One region of the Paenibacillus sp. JCM 9796 genome, then DNA from elsewhere that is predicted to be linked to it. Evidence: predicted binding sites of a transcription regulator. Region 1 holds the regulator's gene; the other holds the start of a gene.
The links. The regulator LexA, encoded in region 1, represses DNA repair genes until DNA is damaged. The targets are predictions, from matches to a motif close to CGAACATATGTTCG.

Region 1 (7,339 bases):
CTTCCGTCGGTTCGTTTCCGCGCTCGTAGCGCCCTGTCAAAAATCCGCCGCCAAGCGGTGCCCAAGGGATGACTCCTACGTTCTCCTCCAAGCAAAGAGGGAGCACTTCGCGGTCCATGGAGCGGCACACGAGACTGTACTGCGGTTGAATGGAAATAAACCGCGCGTAGCGGTTGAAGTCACTTAGATTTAACGATTTCATTAACTGGTACGCCAAGAAATTCGAGCATCCGATGTACCGAACCTTCCCTGATGCAACTAAATCGTCCAGCGCACGAAGCGTCTCTTCAATCGGTGTGACCTGATCCCAAACGTGAACTTGGTACAAATCGATATAATCGGTTCCTAAGCGTCGCAAACTGTCTTCGACGGCATCCATGATATGCTTGCGGGATAGACCGACTTGGTTCGGTCCGGGTCCGGTCTTCATTCGAACTTTAGTAGCCAGAACTACGTCCGATCTTCGTTCGCGAATCGCTTTACCGACAATCTCTTCCGATCTGCCGCCTGCATAGACGTTTGCCGTATCGATGAAGTTCCCTCCTTTATCCAGGAAACGGTTTATCATCTCTACGGACTCCCGTTCATCGGTCGTATGACCGAAGGTCATTGTTCCTAAGCAAAGTTCCGATACCAGAATACCGCTCTTACCCAAAGCCCGATATTGCATATCAAAACCCTCCTCCTACTTCTTCTCATCTTCATCAACAAATTTGATGTTATCGAGTTGAGTACGTAAGGAAGATTTGAAAGAATCAATGTACTTTTTACGCAATTCGTTACGTTCGTTCAACTCCGCTTCGCTCAATCCTTCGGATTTCGCTTTTCGAGCGAGTTCATTGATTCGCTTCACGGTAACATCATGTTCCGATTCCAACATGCCTATCCTCCCAGTCTTCTCGTGTTCCGGTTGTCGCCAGCTGTCGGAACCTGACAAGCATGTCCAGACAAATGGCGTTCGTTATCAAATTATACTTTGACATTATGGATAACGATTGTCAAGAGAATTGACAGGCGGGAAGAGCCTGAAATGTCAGGGCGAGCGGTATTACGGAAGCAACAATTGTTGACCGGCACGAATCGAAGCGTCCTTCAATCCGTTCTTTTTTTTGAGCTCATAGATGTATTCTCTCGGGTTGCCACCCTTAGCTATATGTTCATTGGCGATACTCCACAAGGTATCTCCTCGTTCGACGATAACGGTATGTTGTTCGGCCGGCAAGGAGGCGGCTGCATAAGCGTCCGAATTCCCAAGTAATGCCGTGATCACCGTGCTGATCCCGATGATCATGGCCAACACAAGACCCGTCAGAGCCAGACGCCCTAGCCGTTTGCGATTGCCGACCGCATCTGTTCTATTCATGGACGGCACGTTTACCGAAGTTTGACTGCTAATGATATGCATCATAATGACGACCCCCAAACATTTGTTCTTATATCAAAATAACACGAACACATGTTTGAGTCAATGCATTTTCTCGAACTTATGTTTGTACGAACGGCTATTCTGTGCTATACTTCCAATTAATAGTTTCTATATATTGGAGTGATACGATGAGCAAGATTTCCTCCCGTCAACAGGCCATTTTAAATTTTATTAAAAATGAAGTTAAGGATAAAGGTTACCCGCCTTCCGTACGTGAAATCGGCGAAGCGGTAGGTTTGGCGTCGAGTTCCACCGTACATGGACACTTGGAAAGGCTCGAGAAGAAGGGCCTTATCCGCCGAGATCCGACCAAGCCAAGAGCCATTGAGATTCTGGACGGGGAACCAGGAGAAGGCGCGTTCTCCGTTTCGGTAGCCCGCGTTCCGTTAATCGGACGGGTTACGGCGGGGGTTCCGATTACAGCAACGGAGAACATTGAAGATTACTTTCCGCTCCCCAGCCACTTTGTCGGCGATCAGAGCGTGTTCATGTTAAGCGTCGTCGGCGAAAGTATGATTGACGCAGGCATTCATCACGGGGATTATGTGATCGTCCGCCAGCAGCAGACCGCCAACAACGGCGACATCGTCGTGGCTATGACCGAGGAAGACGAGGCGACGGTGAAAACGTTCTATAAAGAAAGAGACCATATTCGGTTACAGCCGCAAAACCCGAGCATGGAGCCTATTCGGTTGAAAAACGTTTCTATTCTTGGCAAAGTCATCGGCGTATTCCGCGACATCCACTAACAACTCATAACCTCTCGAAGCTCGGCTGCTGCCGGATCGTGAGGTTTTTTCGATAAAAAAACCTCACGGAAGATCACCGCTAGGTCCTTATAGGTCTTGCTAAATTAAAGAAACGGACGCTCGGCTCAGCCGAACGTCCGTTTCTTTAATTATTAATAAAGCGTTAAATACTGCTCGCGCTCCCAAGCGTGAACTTGAGTACGGTAAATGTCATACTCGATTTCCTTAAGCTCGAAGAAATGAGCCAGCGCATGATCGCCGAGTGCTTCGCAAATGACATCGTCACGAAGCATTTCGTCGAGCGCTTGCTTCAAGTTGATCGGCAAGCTCGGAATGCCTTGCTCTTCCCGCTCCTCTTCGGTCATCACGTAAATATTGCGGTCCGTCGGAGGCGGCAGCTGCATTTTTTTCTTGATGCCGTCAAGGCCGGCCTTCAACATAACGGCCAGCGCGAGGTACGGGTTAGCCGCCGGATCCGGGTTACGCACTTCAACGCGCGTGCTGAGACCGCGGGAAGCCGGGATACGGATCATCGGGCTGCGGTTGCTGGCCGACCAGGCGACGTAACAAGGCGCTTCATAACCCGGTACAAGACGCTTGTACGAGTTGACGGTCGGGTTCGTAATCGCCGCGAACGCGCGGGCGTGGCGCAAAATACCAGCCATGTAATGACGTGCTTCTGCGCTTAGGCCGAGTTTGTCGCTCTCGTCGTAGAAGGCATTCTCTTTACCGCGGAACAACGATTGGTGACAATGCATGCCCGAGCCGTTAACGCCAAACAACGGCTTCGGCATGAATGTGGCATGCAGGCCGTGCTGACGGGCTACCGTCTTCACAACGAGCTTGAACGTTTGAATTTGGTCGGCCGCTTTAATCGCATCGGCATATTTAAAGTCGATCTCGTGCTGACCCGGCGCCACTTCGTGGTGTGACGCTTCGATCTCAAAGCCCATTTCTTCGAGCGTTAACACGATTTCGCGGCGGCAGTTCTCGCCGAGATCCGTAGGCGCCAAGTCGAAGTAACCGCCCTGGTCGTTCAGTTCCATGGTCGGATTGCCTTTCTCATCGGTTTTGAACAAGAAAAATTCCGGTTCCGGCCCGACGTTCATCGCGGTATAGCCCATTTCGTACGCTTCTTTCAACGCCGCTTTCAGAATGCCGCGCGGGTCGCCCGGGAACGGACGGCCGTCCGGCAAATAAATATCGCAAATCAAACGCGCCACGCGATCTTCCGTCACCCATGGGAACACGACCCAAGTATTCAAATCCGGGTATAAGTACATGTCTGATTCTTCGATACGAACGTAACCCTCGATGGAAGAACCATCAAACATCATTTTATTATCAAGCGCCTTCTCAAGCTGGCTTAAAGGTATTTCGACGTTCTTGATGGTGCCGAGCAAATCCGTAAATTGAAGTCGAATGAATCGAACGTTTTGTTCCTTGGCAATACGTAAAATATCTTCCTTCGTGTAGTTCTTATCCGTCACTGTGAAATCTCCTCCTTAAAAATCGGTACGTAATAACGAGGGGGTACCGCTCGCCCCGCCTCAGGTGAACAGAGCGGCGGTCGCTCCTCGGCCAAACCCTATTTTCTGAAAAAACGAGACAGTTCGCCTTGAATCAACGATACATGATTCGGTCGCTTGCCTCCGCCTATCAGCTGCTGCTTCAGCATCTTGTGCAGCTGGGAATCGGTCAGTTCCCGGCGTTTCACTTCGGATTGCTCGTTCAAGATGGTTGCATCCTCCGAATCTTTGTCGACCGGCAGCAGCACTTGTTTAATTCCTGCGATGTTAACGCCCTTCTCGATCAAATCCTTGATCTCCAAAAGACGCTCGACATCGTTGAACGAGTATAGACGCTGGTTGCCGCCGGTTCTTGCTGGAATGATCAATTCATGCTGCTCGTAGTATCGTATTTGTCTGGCGGTTAAATCCGTCAGCTTCATAACAATACCGATCGGAAAAAGGGCCATATTACGGCGGATATCATCACTCATGACTATCACCCCTAACACATAAAACCTTACTTTTATTGTAACCATGTTCTAGAAACGTGTCAAGTTATGTCAGGTTAATGCCACATGTAAGTAATGATTACAATAATTTGCGGTCGATCATGTTTTGGATGGCCGTCAGAACGCCGAGCTTACAGTGGGAATACGTCAAGCCTCCCTGCATGTAGGCAATATAAGGCTCCCGAATCGGCGCGTCGGCCGATAATTCCAGGCTGCCGCCCTGAATGAAGGTTCCGGCCGCCATAATGACCGGGTGCTCGTAACCCGGCATATCCCAAGGTTCCGGCACGACATGCGCGTCTACGGCCGCCGCCTGCTGAATGCCTTGAACGAAGGCGATCAGATGCTCCGGCCCGGTAAACCGGATGGCCTGAATTAAATCGGTGCGGGGATCGTTCCAACGCGGATGCGTCGTAAATCCCAGCTCGGCGAACAGTGCTGCCGCGAACACCGATCCTTTAACAGCTTGTCCAACCGTATGCGGCGCTAAATACAAGCCTTGGAACAAGGCCCGCGTCGTCCCGAGCATAGCGCCGACCTCCCCGCCGATGCCCGGAGCGGTCAACCGGTAGGACGCCAGCTCAACATACTCGCGCTTGCCCGCGATATAGCCGCCTGTAGGAGCCAATCCGCCGCCCGGGTTCTTAATCAGCGAACCGGCGATCAAGTCGGCCCCGACTTCGGTTGGTTCGTTAAGCTCCGTGAATTCGCCGTAACAGTTGTCCACGAATACGATAACGTCCGGCTTTATTTCTTTCACGAAACGAACCATCTCGCCAATCTGCTCGACGGTGAACGAGGCACGCCATGAATACCCGCGCGACCGTTGAATGCCGATCACTCTCGTTCGCGGAGTGATGCGCCGGGCGATCTCTTCATAGTTCGGCGAACCGTCTTCAAGCAGCTCCACCTCGCCGTAGCCGATGCCCCAGTCTTGCAGCGAGCCGAGTCCGTCGCCCGGTTTGCCTATCACCTTGTGCAGCGTGTCGTACGGACGACCTGTAATCGACAGCAGCTCGTCACCGGGCCGCAGGACGCCGAAGAGCGCCGTCCCGATCGTATGCGTGCCCGACACGAAATGCGGACGCACCAGCGCCGCCTCGGCGCCGAACACGTCGGCATACACGAGATCGAGCACTTCGCGTCCGCGATCATTATAGCCATATCCGGTCGAGCCGGCAAAATGATAATCGCTTACTTTAAACTTCTGAAACGCACGTATGACTTTCCACTGATTGCGATCGATCAACCGATCGAGTTCATTCATTCGTTCCCCGACTACCTTCTCCGCCTTCTCCATCAAGGCGAGCACCTGCTCGTTAAACATGTTCCGACGTCTCTCCTCTGTTCTCTCCCTGCGGCGCACGCGCCGAATCGTATGCAGCCAGCATGTATCCTATCTTATCGAACTCTTTATTGTTTACCCGTACCTTGAACAGCATGTCGCTGCCGTCCACTTCATTCTCCAGCACCTCGCCTACGCGGTACACAAGCGAGATGACATCCCCCTTATCGGCAGGAATACGGTACGTCCGGCTGTCGCCCATCAAATGTTTCTCTAACGCGTCGATCAATCGCCCGAGATCTTCTTCGCGATAAGCCGAGATGCGCAAGTAATCGCCTTCGGTCATCAGCATCTCCAATTGCTCCGGCGTGCACAGATCGATTTTGTTAAACACGGTTATCCGATCCTTGCCGTGTGCGCCGAGCTCTTCGAGCACCTCATCGACGACCTTCATCTGGATCGTCATCATCTCGGTGGAACTGTCCACAACGTGCAGAATAAGATCCGCTTCGTTGGCCTCCTCGAGCGTCGCGCGGAAAGCCGCGACCAAATCGTGCGGCAAGTTCTGAATGAACCCGACCGTATCGGTCAAGACGATCTCCAATCCGGTCGGCAGCTTCAGCGAGCGCGAGGTCGGATCGAGCGTGGCAAACAACTGGTTCTCGACATACACGTCGGCTTGCGTTAGCTGGCGAAGCAGCGTAGACTTGCCGGCGTTCGTATACCCGACGAGAGCGACTTGAAAGACGCCGGTCTTCTTACGCCGCTCCCGGTGAAGCGTACGGTGCTTCACCACTTCCTGCAGCTGGCGCTTCAGCTCGCTGATCCGATCGCGGATATGACGGCGGTCCGTCTCCAGCTTCGACTCCCCGGGTCCCCGGGTCCCAATGCCGCCGCCGAGCCGGGATAAATTCTTCCCGTGGCCGGACAGCCGCGGCAGCAAATAGCTAAGCTGCGCCAGCTCGACCTGGATGATCCCCTCGCGCGTCTTGGCGCGGCCGGCGAAAATATCCAGAATCAGCTGGGTCCGGTCGATGATTTTCACATCCAGAAACTGCTCCAGATTGCGCACCTGCGCGCCCGACAGCTCCTGGTCGAAGATGGCCGTGTTCGCGCCTTTCTCCTCCAGCAGCTCTTTCAATTCTTGCGCTTTTCCTTTGCCTATGAACCACTTGGAATCGGCGTATTCTTTATTTTGCGTCATTGTTCCGAGCACTTCGACATTGGCCGTCTCGGCGAGCCGGATAAGCTCGGCCAGTGAATAGTCGGGGTCGTACGTTTCCTCGCGCTTTAATTCCTGCGTAACCAGACTCACCAGTACTGCGCGTTCTTGGTGGTCCGGCGTAATTTCATGGCTCGTTTTTTTCATATAAATTTATATGTCTCCTTTGGGGATTTACGTTCCAGCTTGACGTCCTCCGGGCGAATGATCATCAAATCCTGTTTGGTCGGATGTACATGCGGGCTGCTTAACAGGCGGACGGCGTGATTGCGCATCGCTTTCTCGATCAAGTTGCGCACGAACCGCGCATTGCTGAAGGCGACCTCCATTTGATTTTTCTCGTTCGTGATTTGCTGCCGGATTTTCATCTCCGTCGATTGGGTTAAAGCATACTCCCGTTCCTTCACGATCAATTCGGCGATCTGCATCAGCTCGTCGACCGTGTAATCGGGGAAATCGAGCTGAATCGGAAACCGCGAAGGCAGCCCCGGATTCGTCGTCAGAAACTGCTCCATCTCTTCGGAGTACCCGGCTAAAATCAAAATAAAATTGTTCTTATGGTCCTCCATCGCCTTTACAAGCGTATCGATGGCCTCTTTACCGAAATCTTTTTCCCCGCCGCGCGCCAAACTATACG
Region 2 (7,339 bases), 970 kb from region 1:
GTGTAATTTTCACATCCATCGCGATCTTCCCGCTCTCAATGAGCACTACGCGGTCCGCCAATGCTACCGCTTCGCTCACATCATGCGTGACGAGCAAAACGGTAAATCTTTGCTCGCTCCACAACCGTTCAATCAACTGCTGCATTTCGATTCGCGTCAACGCATCCAGGGCGCCTAGCGGCTCATCGAGCAGGAGCAATCTCGGGCTTCCGGCCAAAGCACGTGCCAACGCTACGCGCTGCCGCTGACCGCCTGACAGGACCGCTGGCCATGCACCGGCTCTTTCCTCCAAGCCCACTTGCTTCAGCGCTTCATGCGCCAGCTTCTTGTCGCCGGACTTCACGCCGATGCGGACGTTATCGACCGCCTTCCTCCAGGGAAGAAGCCGGGAATCCTGAAACAGTACCCGGATATCGGGATGGATGCCCTTCGTTGCGTTGCCTTCGATCATAATCAGACCGTCCGACGGCTTCTCCAAGCCGGCTACCAAGCGAAGCAGCGTGCTTTTGCCGCATCCGCTCCTGCCAACGATCGCGACGAATTCACCGGGTTCCGCCTGAAAGTTAATATCTGTAAGCACCTCTGTTGTACCAAATGTTATGCCCAAATTACGAGTATGCAGCTTAACGCCGCCTTCTTTGACCGTCATGTCCATGACCTCCCCTTCACGCTTTTTTCACGTAGTTATGATGCCATTGAAGCCACCGCCGCTCGAGGAATTTCGCCGCAAGATCGGATAACTTGCCGAGCAGCGCGTACAAGATCACGCACAGCACGACGACGTCCATTCGCATATACTCCCTGGCGTGGGAAGCCATATAGCCGATCCCGGAATCGGCAGCAATCGTCTCCGCGACAATCAGCGTGATCCACATGATGCCTAGCGAGAACCGGACACCGAGCAAAATATTGGATAGCGCACCGGGCAATATCACTTGGGTGAATAAGGAAACTCCGTTTAACCCGTAAACCCGTCCCATCTCGATGAGTCCCGGATCTACCGAGCGTATGCCATGAAATGTATTCAGATAAATCGGAAATGCCACCCCGAGAGCTACCAGAAACAATTTGGACGTTTCGCCAATACCGAACCACATAATAACCAAGGGAATAAGCGCCAGATGAGGAATCGTGCGCAGCATCTGGACCGAAGTATCAATAAACCGTTCGGCTACAGGGAAAATGCCGTTTAATAATCCAATGAAGAAAGCAACGCTTCCTCCGATCAGAAAGCCTAAGAACGCCCTCTGCGTGCTGGCACCTACATATTCCAGCAGCGTGCCGTCCTTGACCACCTCGACAAGCGCTTGCACGACTTCCAGAGTCGTTGGCAGTATGCGTTGAGATAAAACGCCTGCAGCGCCGAACGCCTGCCAAGCTGCCAGCATCGGTACAGGCAAAACCCAAGGCTGCCAGAATGTTGCGAATTTTCGTTTGGACATGGGGAATCCCTCTCTTTTTGTGAAGTGGAGTTGGTTGACGGATGATTCGAATGATGAAACAAAAACAAAAGAGACCCCCTACCTTCTTCAAAAATGAAAAAGGTGGAAGTCTCCTCTTTGCCGGGTAGACTGGCCATACCATCCTATTTGTAAACAATTCATATATATTTACTCGGATTAATGTTGTTGATTTACTATAGCACCTCATTCCAAGGATCGTCAATACGCTGCTTTCATTTTATCAAAATGATAACAACCGGCTCCAACTGGATTTCAATACATGAAGCCCGCAGGAAGAAATGTTTCCGTCGGGCTTCTGCATGGTTTATATTTGTTGCTCATCCGGTCTTCCCGCGCTATACATGTTTGTTACAAGACTGTCGGCGTATCGTCCAATCCTCACACTTATTTCAGCACGCATGTAGTCTCTGGTGATTGTAAAACTATCTTCATGCTCACGGCAGATATATCGGTAGCGAATCATCCGATCATCTTTTTCCTCTTCAAACACACGGATGTTTTTTTCCAACAAGTATTTTTTTACTTTCGACAAGTCTACATGAATGTTTTTCGCCAGAACCTGAGCCGCTTTAGAATAGAGCAATCTCAAGGTTTCGGAGGAGCGTTCCACTTCCCGAGCCTTTCTTATAATAATCGAATGCATGATGGGCAATAACACATAATCTCTCATCATGTTGATTTCTTCCGTTGTCGGACGACTATGTTGAACTGATTTATCGTTGAGTCTGTTCTGAAATGCCTCTTTATGTTGCGGAAGCATCATCCGGCTGGATTCCCACAGCCCGTTCTTTTCAAGCTTTTTGCTCATTTATAATGCCCTCCGATTTTCATCGACCTATCCGCCGCTTGCCCGGCAGCGGTAAGCGATGAAGCTCTTACGATTGCGGCGCTGCCATATCGATTTTTTATACTATCCGTAGCTTTCTCCAAGGCTCTGGACTTTACCTGATCCTCAAAGAGGGTAAGCTGGTAATCCTGATCGTCCATTAACTGGCTTAATGTCACACCGACACGACGCACGGGCATTTTATTCCAGAATTTATAAAAAAGCATTTTTACGGTTTCAAATACGGTATTGGTGTGGTTAGTAGGGTCCTGCATCTTCATTTGGCGCGAGAATCCGGTCGGTGCTTCGTAGGGACTGCACATGCAGCTGACCGTGACTACAGAGCCCATATATCCTTTACGACGGCAGTCGCGGCATACCTCCTCTGTGAGCTCCAGTAAAATGGTGTTCACTTCCCACGTCTCCACATAGTCTCGAGGTAAAGTCATCATATGGCCGACTGATTTTGGCGGCGTGTTGAATGTTCCGGGTGTAACCGGGCTATCATCCAGACCGTTCGCCGTCCGCCACATCACCTCTGCATGAATATCCGATTGCTTGCCAAAGCGAGCACGAAATTTATCTTTAAGACGCGGCAGCGGCGTTCTGGCAATATCGCCGATGGTGTGCATTCCAAGACGAGCAAAATGTGCCGTCATACGTGAACCGACACCGAACATCTTATTTACGGGTTGTGGCCATAGCAAAGTCTCGACTTCTGCTTTTGACAAGGTAAAGATGCCACTTTCATTCTTCTTTGCCCATATATCCGTCGCGATTTTAGCAAGTATTTTATTAGAACTGATGCCTACTCTAACCCATACTCCGGTTTGACTAAGAACCTTTTGCTGAATAGATTTAGCGATCGTTTCAGGATCTCCAAAGATAGGCAAGCTTGCAGAAACATCCAAAAACTGCTCATCAATACTGAATATCTCAACAAGATCCGTAAACTCCTCATAAATCTTCGTAATCATCAGTGAGACATCAATGTAATGCTGCATCCGGGGACGCATGACAACGAGCTCCGGACACTTGATAAGGGCTTCGCCCAACCGTTCCGCCGTAGTCACCCCGAAGCTTTTCGCGATGGGACAGGCAGCCAGAATAATACCTGAGCGGCGTGCCGGATCACCGGCAACAGCAACGGGTTTATTTTTACATTCAGGATGATCCGCCTTCTCTACGCTGGCGTAAAAGCTCTGGCAATCCGCTAGAAAAATAGTCCTTTCGCTGTTCCCGCTCATCTTATCTGCCTCCGTAAGTTCATAAGCATGGTCATGAGCTCAGCCTTTATCAAACTCCTCAGCATGTTGAAATGATGAACGTAGCCGCGGACTTTGTATTCTACCTGAATACCCTGCGCATTCATTTCTGTACTCAAAACTTTAATATTTTGTTGGATCATCTTACTTTTAATGCTCTGCAATTTTGAATAAATGGAATCTTCAACTTCCCTAAGATAAAAAATGACATGACGGAAAACAATTTTGTCCTGATACATTTTTAACGTATCCATATCTCTGGCTAACATATCCAGCAAAATGGGCAGCAAGGTGTAGTCCTTGATGATTTGAATATCTTCTTCGGTTTCAATACTTGGATTAACACTCATACATCCACCACCATCATGCGAACATATATTCTCGTTTCACATTATACACCGAACACTTGTTCTTTATGCAAGTGAATTTTTTGGAAATCGATTCTTCCCTCAGCCATGCAAAAAAAACAGGTTACCGGCAGGCACCTGTCCTTTGCAATATTTTCGTACTCCATCTCTGCGGCTCAAATTTACGATCACGCCATCATCGTTGAACGGAACGCCAAAAGCGAGGGGAACGTCGTCTAATCGAGCCATTTATACACCTTGTTCGGGTTCGTATCGTCGGCTTGAGCGGGCAGCTTCAACGGGGTCGCGCTGACGGACGTGGCGGCAGGCAGCAAGCCGCGGCCGATCGTCACCTTCGTACCGAGCGGCGCCATGTCGAACAGCTCCTCCACGTCTGTCTGGCGCATCCGGACGCAGCCGAGCGACTGATCCTTGCCGATGCTCTTCGGCTTGTTCGTCCCGTGAATCGCGTATAACGTATCGGACAGCGTCATCCCTCGGCTGCCGAAATCGCCGTCTGATTGGCCGTTCGGATTGCGCACCTTCTCCGAAATAACGAAGCTCCCTTCCGGCGTCCGCGAACCGCCGAGACCGACCGGGTATTCGCGCACGACAATGCTGCCGCTCACGACCGCCAGCCGGTGAGCCGTTTTGTCTATCTTAATTTCAAGCGGCTCGGCGAGCGGTTGAATCAATCCCTCGGGAAGCTCACCGGGTGGCGTCTGACCTTGCGAAGATCCGCCCGCCTGCGCGGCTGAGCGCTCGTTCCAGCCCTGCATCTCTTGCGCTATAGCCGCCGAGTCGCGTGCGAACAGCTCCGACATATAAGGCGTCAACCCGGGCAGCACGTTGTCCGGATACGACGCCGTCAATTGCGAAGCTTCCGTAGGCGCTTGTCCGGTGCGCCGGATGTAGGCTGCCACCGCCGAGCGAAGCACGGCCTGCTGCTCCTGATGAGACATCCATGCCGCTACGACGCCGTCCGCCCGCTGAGCGTCGCTCGGCTCGCATTGACAGCTTTCCGCGTCGTGGTACAAAATTTGCTGCCGCGAAGCGTCAGACTCCGCCTCCACCGACAAGAGCGTCTCCGGCTTTCGCAGCCATTCGATCCAGGTCGAATCGCTGAGCGGGATGCCGCGCACCAGGATGCCGAAGCTTCTCACCCGTTCGAGCAGCAGCATGTGCTGCAGCGCTTGGCCGATCGTCTCCGGCGTTTTGGTCCCGGCCAAATAGTACACCCGGGTCGCCTGAATTTGCGCCGGCGTGACGTCCGCAGGGACGACGGCCGCAGGCTGCGCCAGCTCCTCCACCGTTCGCGTCTGCAGGCCGGGCGCCGAGAGCAGCGCAGCTCCGAGCGCAAGCATCGCTACGGCGAGACGCATGAACCGAATCCCCCAGCGGCGAGACGCCCGAGGCGGCTTCGACGGCCCGGGCGAAGCCGCCTCCTCCGCGGGCAGCACGACCTTCTGCTCTTCATAGGCCTCGTACACCTCGCCGGCTTGCGCATAGCAGTACAGCGCCTTGCCCTGCTTGCCTTGCTCCTCATACTCCCGGCCGAGCAAGTACCAGGCCATTTTATTATCGGGATGCTCCCGGACGTATTTTTTCAAATATTGCGGATCCTGTTTAAAAAACTGCTGCAGTTGTTCGTCGGAATCTTTCGTTCTCACGAACTCCCCCTCGCTTTCCACCCTTCTCCCCTATAATATCGGCCGGCGGCTTTTAATTGTGAAGGTGAAGGGGAGCCGCGGAAGCAGCGCCAAAAACCGCTCTGCAGCGGTTTCAGCTTCTTCTTGCCTTATTCATGAAGCGCTCCCTCTTACCTCTCCTCGAGGCTTGACGATGAACGCAGTACCGTTCCCGTGCGAAGCTTCTCTCGCATGACCGCCTCAAAGGCATCGACGATCTCGGGGTCGAAATGGGTCCCCTTGCAGCGTATAATTTCCGACATGCCTTCCTCGTAGCTGCGCCCTCGCGCGTAAGGACGGTCCGTCGTCATCGCGTCGAAAGCGTCGGCCACGGCGACGATTCGCGCGAAGAACGGAATTTGATCCCCGCGCAAGCCGTCGGGGTACCCCGAGCCGTTCATCTTCTCATGATGATATTTGGCAACCTGAGTCGCCTGAAGCATACGTTCTTCCGGCTCCATCTTGGACAAGATGCGGGCGCCGATCGTCGTATGCGCGATCATCTCCTGAAACTCCTCGTCGTTCAAGCTTTCCGCTTTCAGCAGAATACGATCGGGTACGCCGATCTTGCCGATGTCGTGCATCAACGCGGCGCGGTGGAAATGCTTGCATTCTTCCTCGGATATTCCAAGCTTCCGTGCGATCCACAACGAGTACAACGCAACGCGGGACGAATGCCCGGCCGTATAAGGATCGCGTGAATCCAGCGCCAATACGAGCGAATGAATCAAATTCATCGAGAACGGATGGTCCGGTTCCGCACCGCCGCGATTTAATTCGGATGCCGATTCCAGCAGCAGCTCCAAGTCACGGTTTCTTTTTTCCAATTGTTCGATACGCTTCAGCAACCGCTCTCGTTCGTCCGGCAAGCCGTTCACCTCTGTTCTTTGACGTCTGAATGTACATGTAATCTTAATCGAAAAGACCTATTCTGTGAAGAAAGTAAAGTCGCTCTCTCTACAGAATAAGCCTTGTTCCGTTCAGCGGCAATTATTTGCCAGTTGTCCGCAAGATGGCGGTGCGTGTCTTAGAATCCCATTCAACATCCAAGCCAATTTCTTCGGCGAAGAAACGAACCGGCACATAAGTGCGGTCTTGTTTGATATAAGGGGCGGCATCCGTGCTTTTCTCGACGCCCGCTTGGCCCTGCTCGATTCGTTTCACGCCGGTGCGGTCGATGTAAAGCTCAATCGTTACGCCGTCTTTACTCAGCTGGACGGCTCTCGCCGCATCGTCGAACGTTACGTTGTAACCGAGCGCTTCCGTGATCGCCCGAACAGGAACCATCGTCCGTCCGTTCCCGATTTCGGGCAGCGCATCAAACTCGATCCACTTGTCATCGAGAACGACCTTCACGTTCGTATCGTCCGGCAGGTTGGCGGGAAGCCGGAAAGGACGGATTTGACGAATTTTATTGTTGTAAGCGTCCGAAACAAGCAGACTGCCGTCTTCCAGCACGGCGACGTCCGTCGGACGATGCAGCTGCGCATAGCCTTCGATGCCGTCGGCCTCGCCCGTCGTTTGATCCGGCGCGCCGGCAAGCGTCGATACTTGACCGTCGAGCAAATAACGGATCGAATGGTTTTGGCTGTCGGCGATGACCACGCCGCCTTCTTCCGTAACCGACAAGCCCAGCGGGAAGTTAAACGCCGCGTTCAACGCCTCCCCGTCGGCAAAGCCGCCCGGGACATACAGATCCTTGAGCGCTTCCGCTTTGCCGCTGCCGGCTGCCGTTGTGACGGTGCCTTGC

Region 2: the regulator LexA is predicted to act here: its motif matches at 3,923-3,936, upstream of ACZ439_RS05325 (YhjD family protein).

What each region holds. Positions count from the first base shown of each region.
Region 1 covers NZ_AP043723.1:110,782-118,120, forward strand. Annotated here, with positions in the region: gene ACZ439_RS00545 (aldo/keto reductase) at 1-670, opposite strand, end outside; gene ACZ439_RS00550 (DUF896 domain-containing protein) at 686-880, opposite strand; gene ACZ439_RS00555 (LysM peptidoglycan-binding domain-containing protein) at 1,049-1,408, opposite strand; gene lexA (transcriptional repressor LexA) at 1,555-2,175, shown strand; gene glnA (type I glutamate--ammonia ligase) at 2,328-3,665, opposite strand; gene ACZ439_RS00570 (MerR family transcriptional regulator) at 3,764-4,177, opposite strand; gene ACZ439_RS00575 (methionine gamma-lyase family protein) at 4,275-5,522, opposite strand; gene hflX (GTPase HflX) at 5,515-6,849, opposite strand; gene spoVK (stage V sporulation protein K) at 6,846-7,339, opposite strand, start outside.
Region 2 covers NZ_AP043723.1:1,084,502-1,091,840, forward strand. Annotated here, with positions in the region: gene ACZ439_RS05305 (ATP-binding cassette domain-containing protein) at 1-649, opposite strand, end outside; gene ACZ439_RS05310 (ABC transporter permease subunit) at 666-1,442, opposite strand; gene ACZ439_RS05315 (YhjD family protein) at 1,768-2,271, opposite strand; gene ACZ439_RS05320 (DNA polymerase IV) at 2,268-3,536, opposite strand; gene ACZ439_RS05325 (YhjD family protein) at 3,533-3,904, opposite strand; gene ACZ439_RS05330 (L,D-transpeptidase family protein) at 4,138-5,571, opposite strand; gene ACZ439_RS05335 (HD-GYP domain-containing protein) at 5,721-6,458, opposite strand; gene ACZ439_RS05340 (stalk domain-containing protein) at 6,580-7,339, opposite strand, start outside.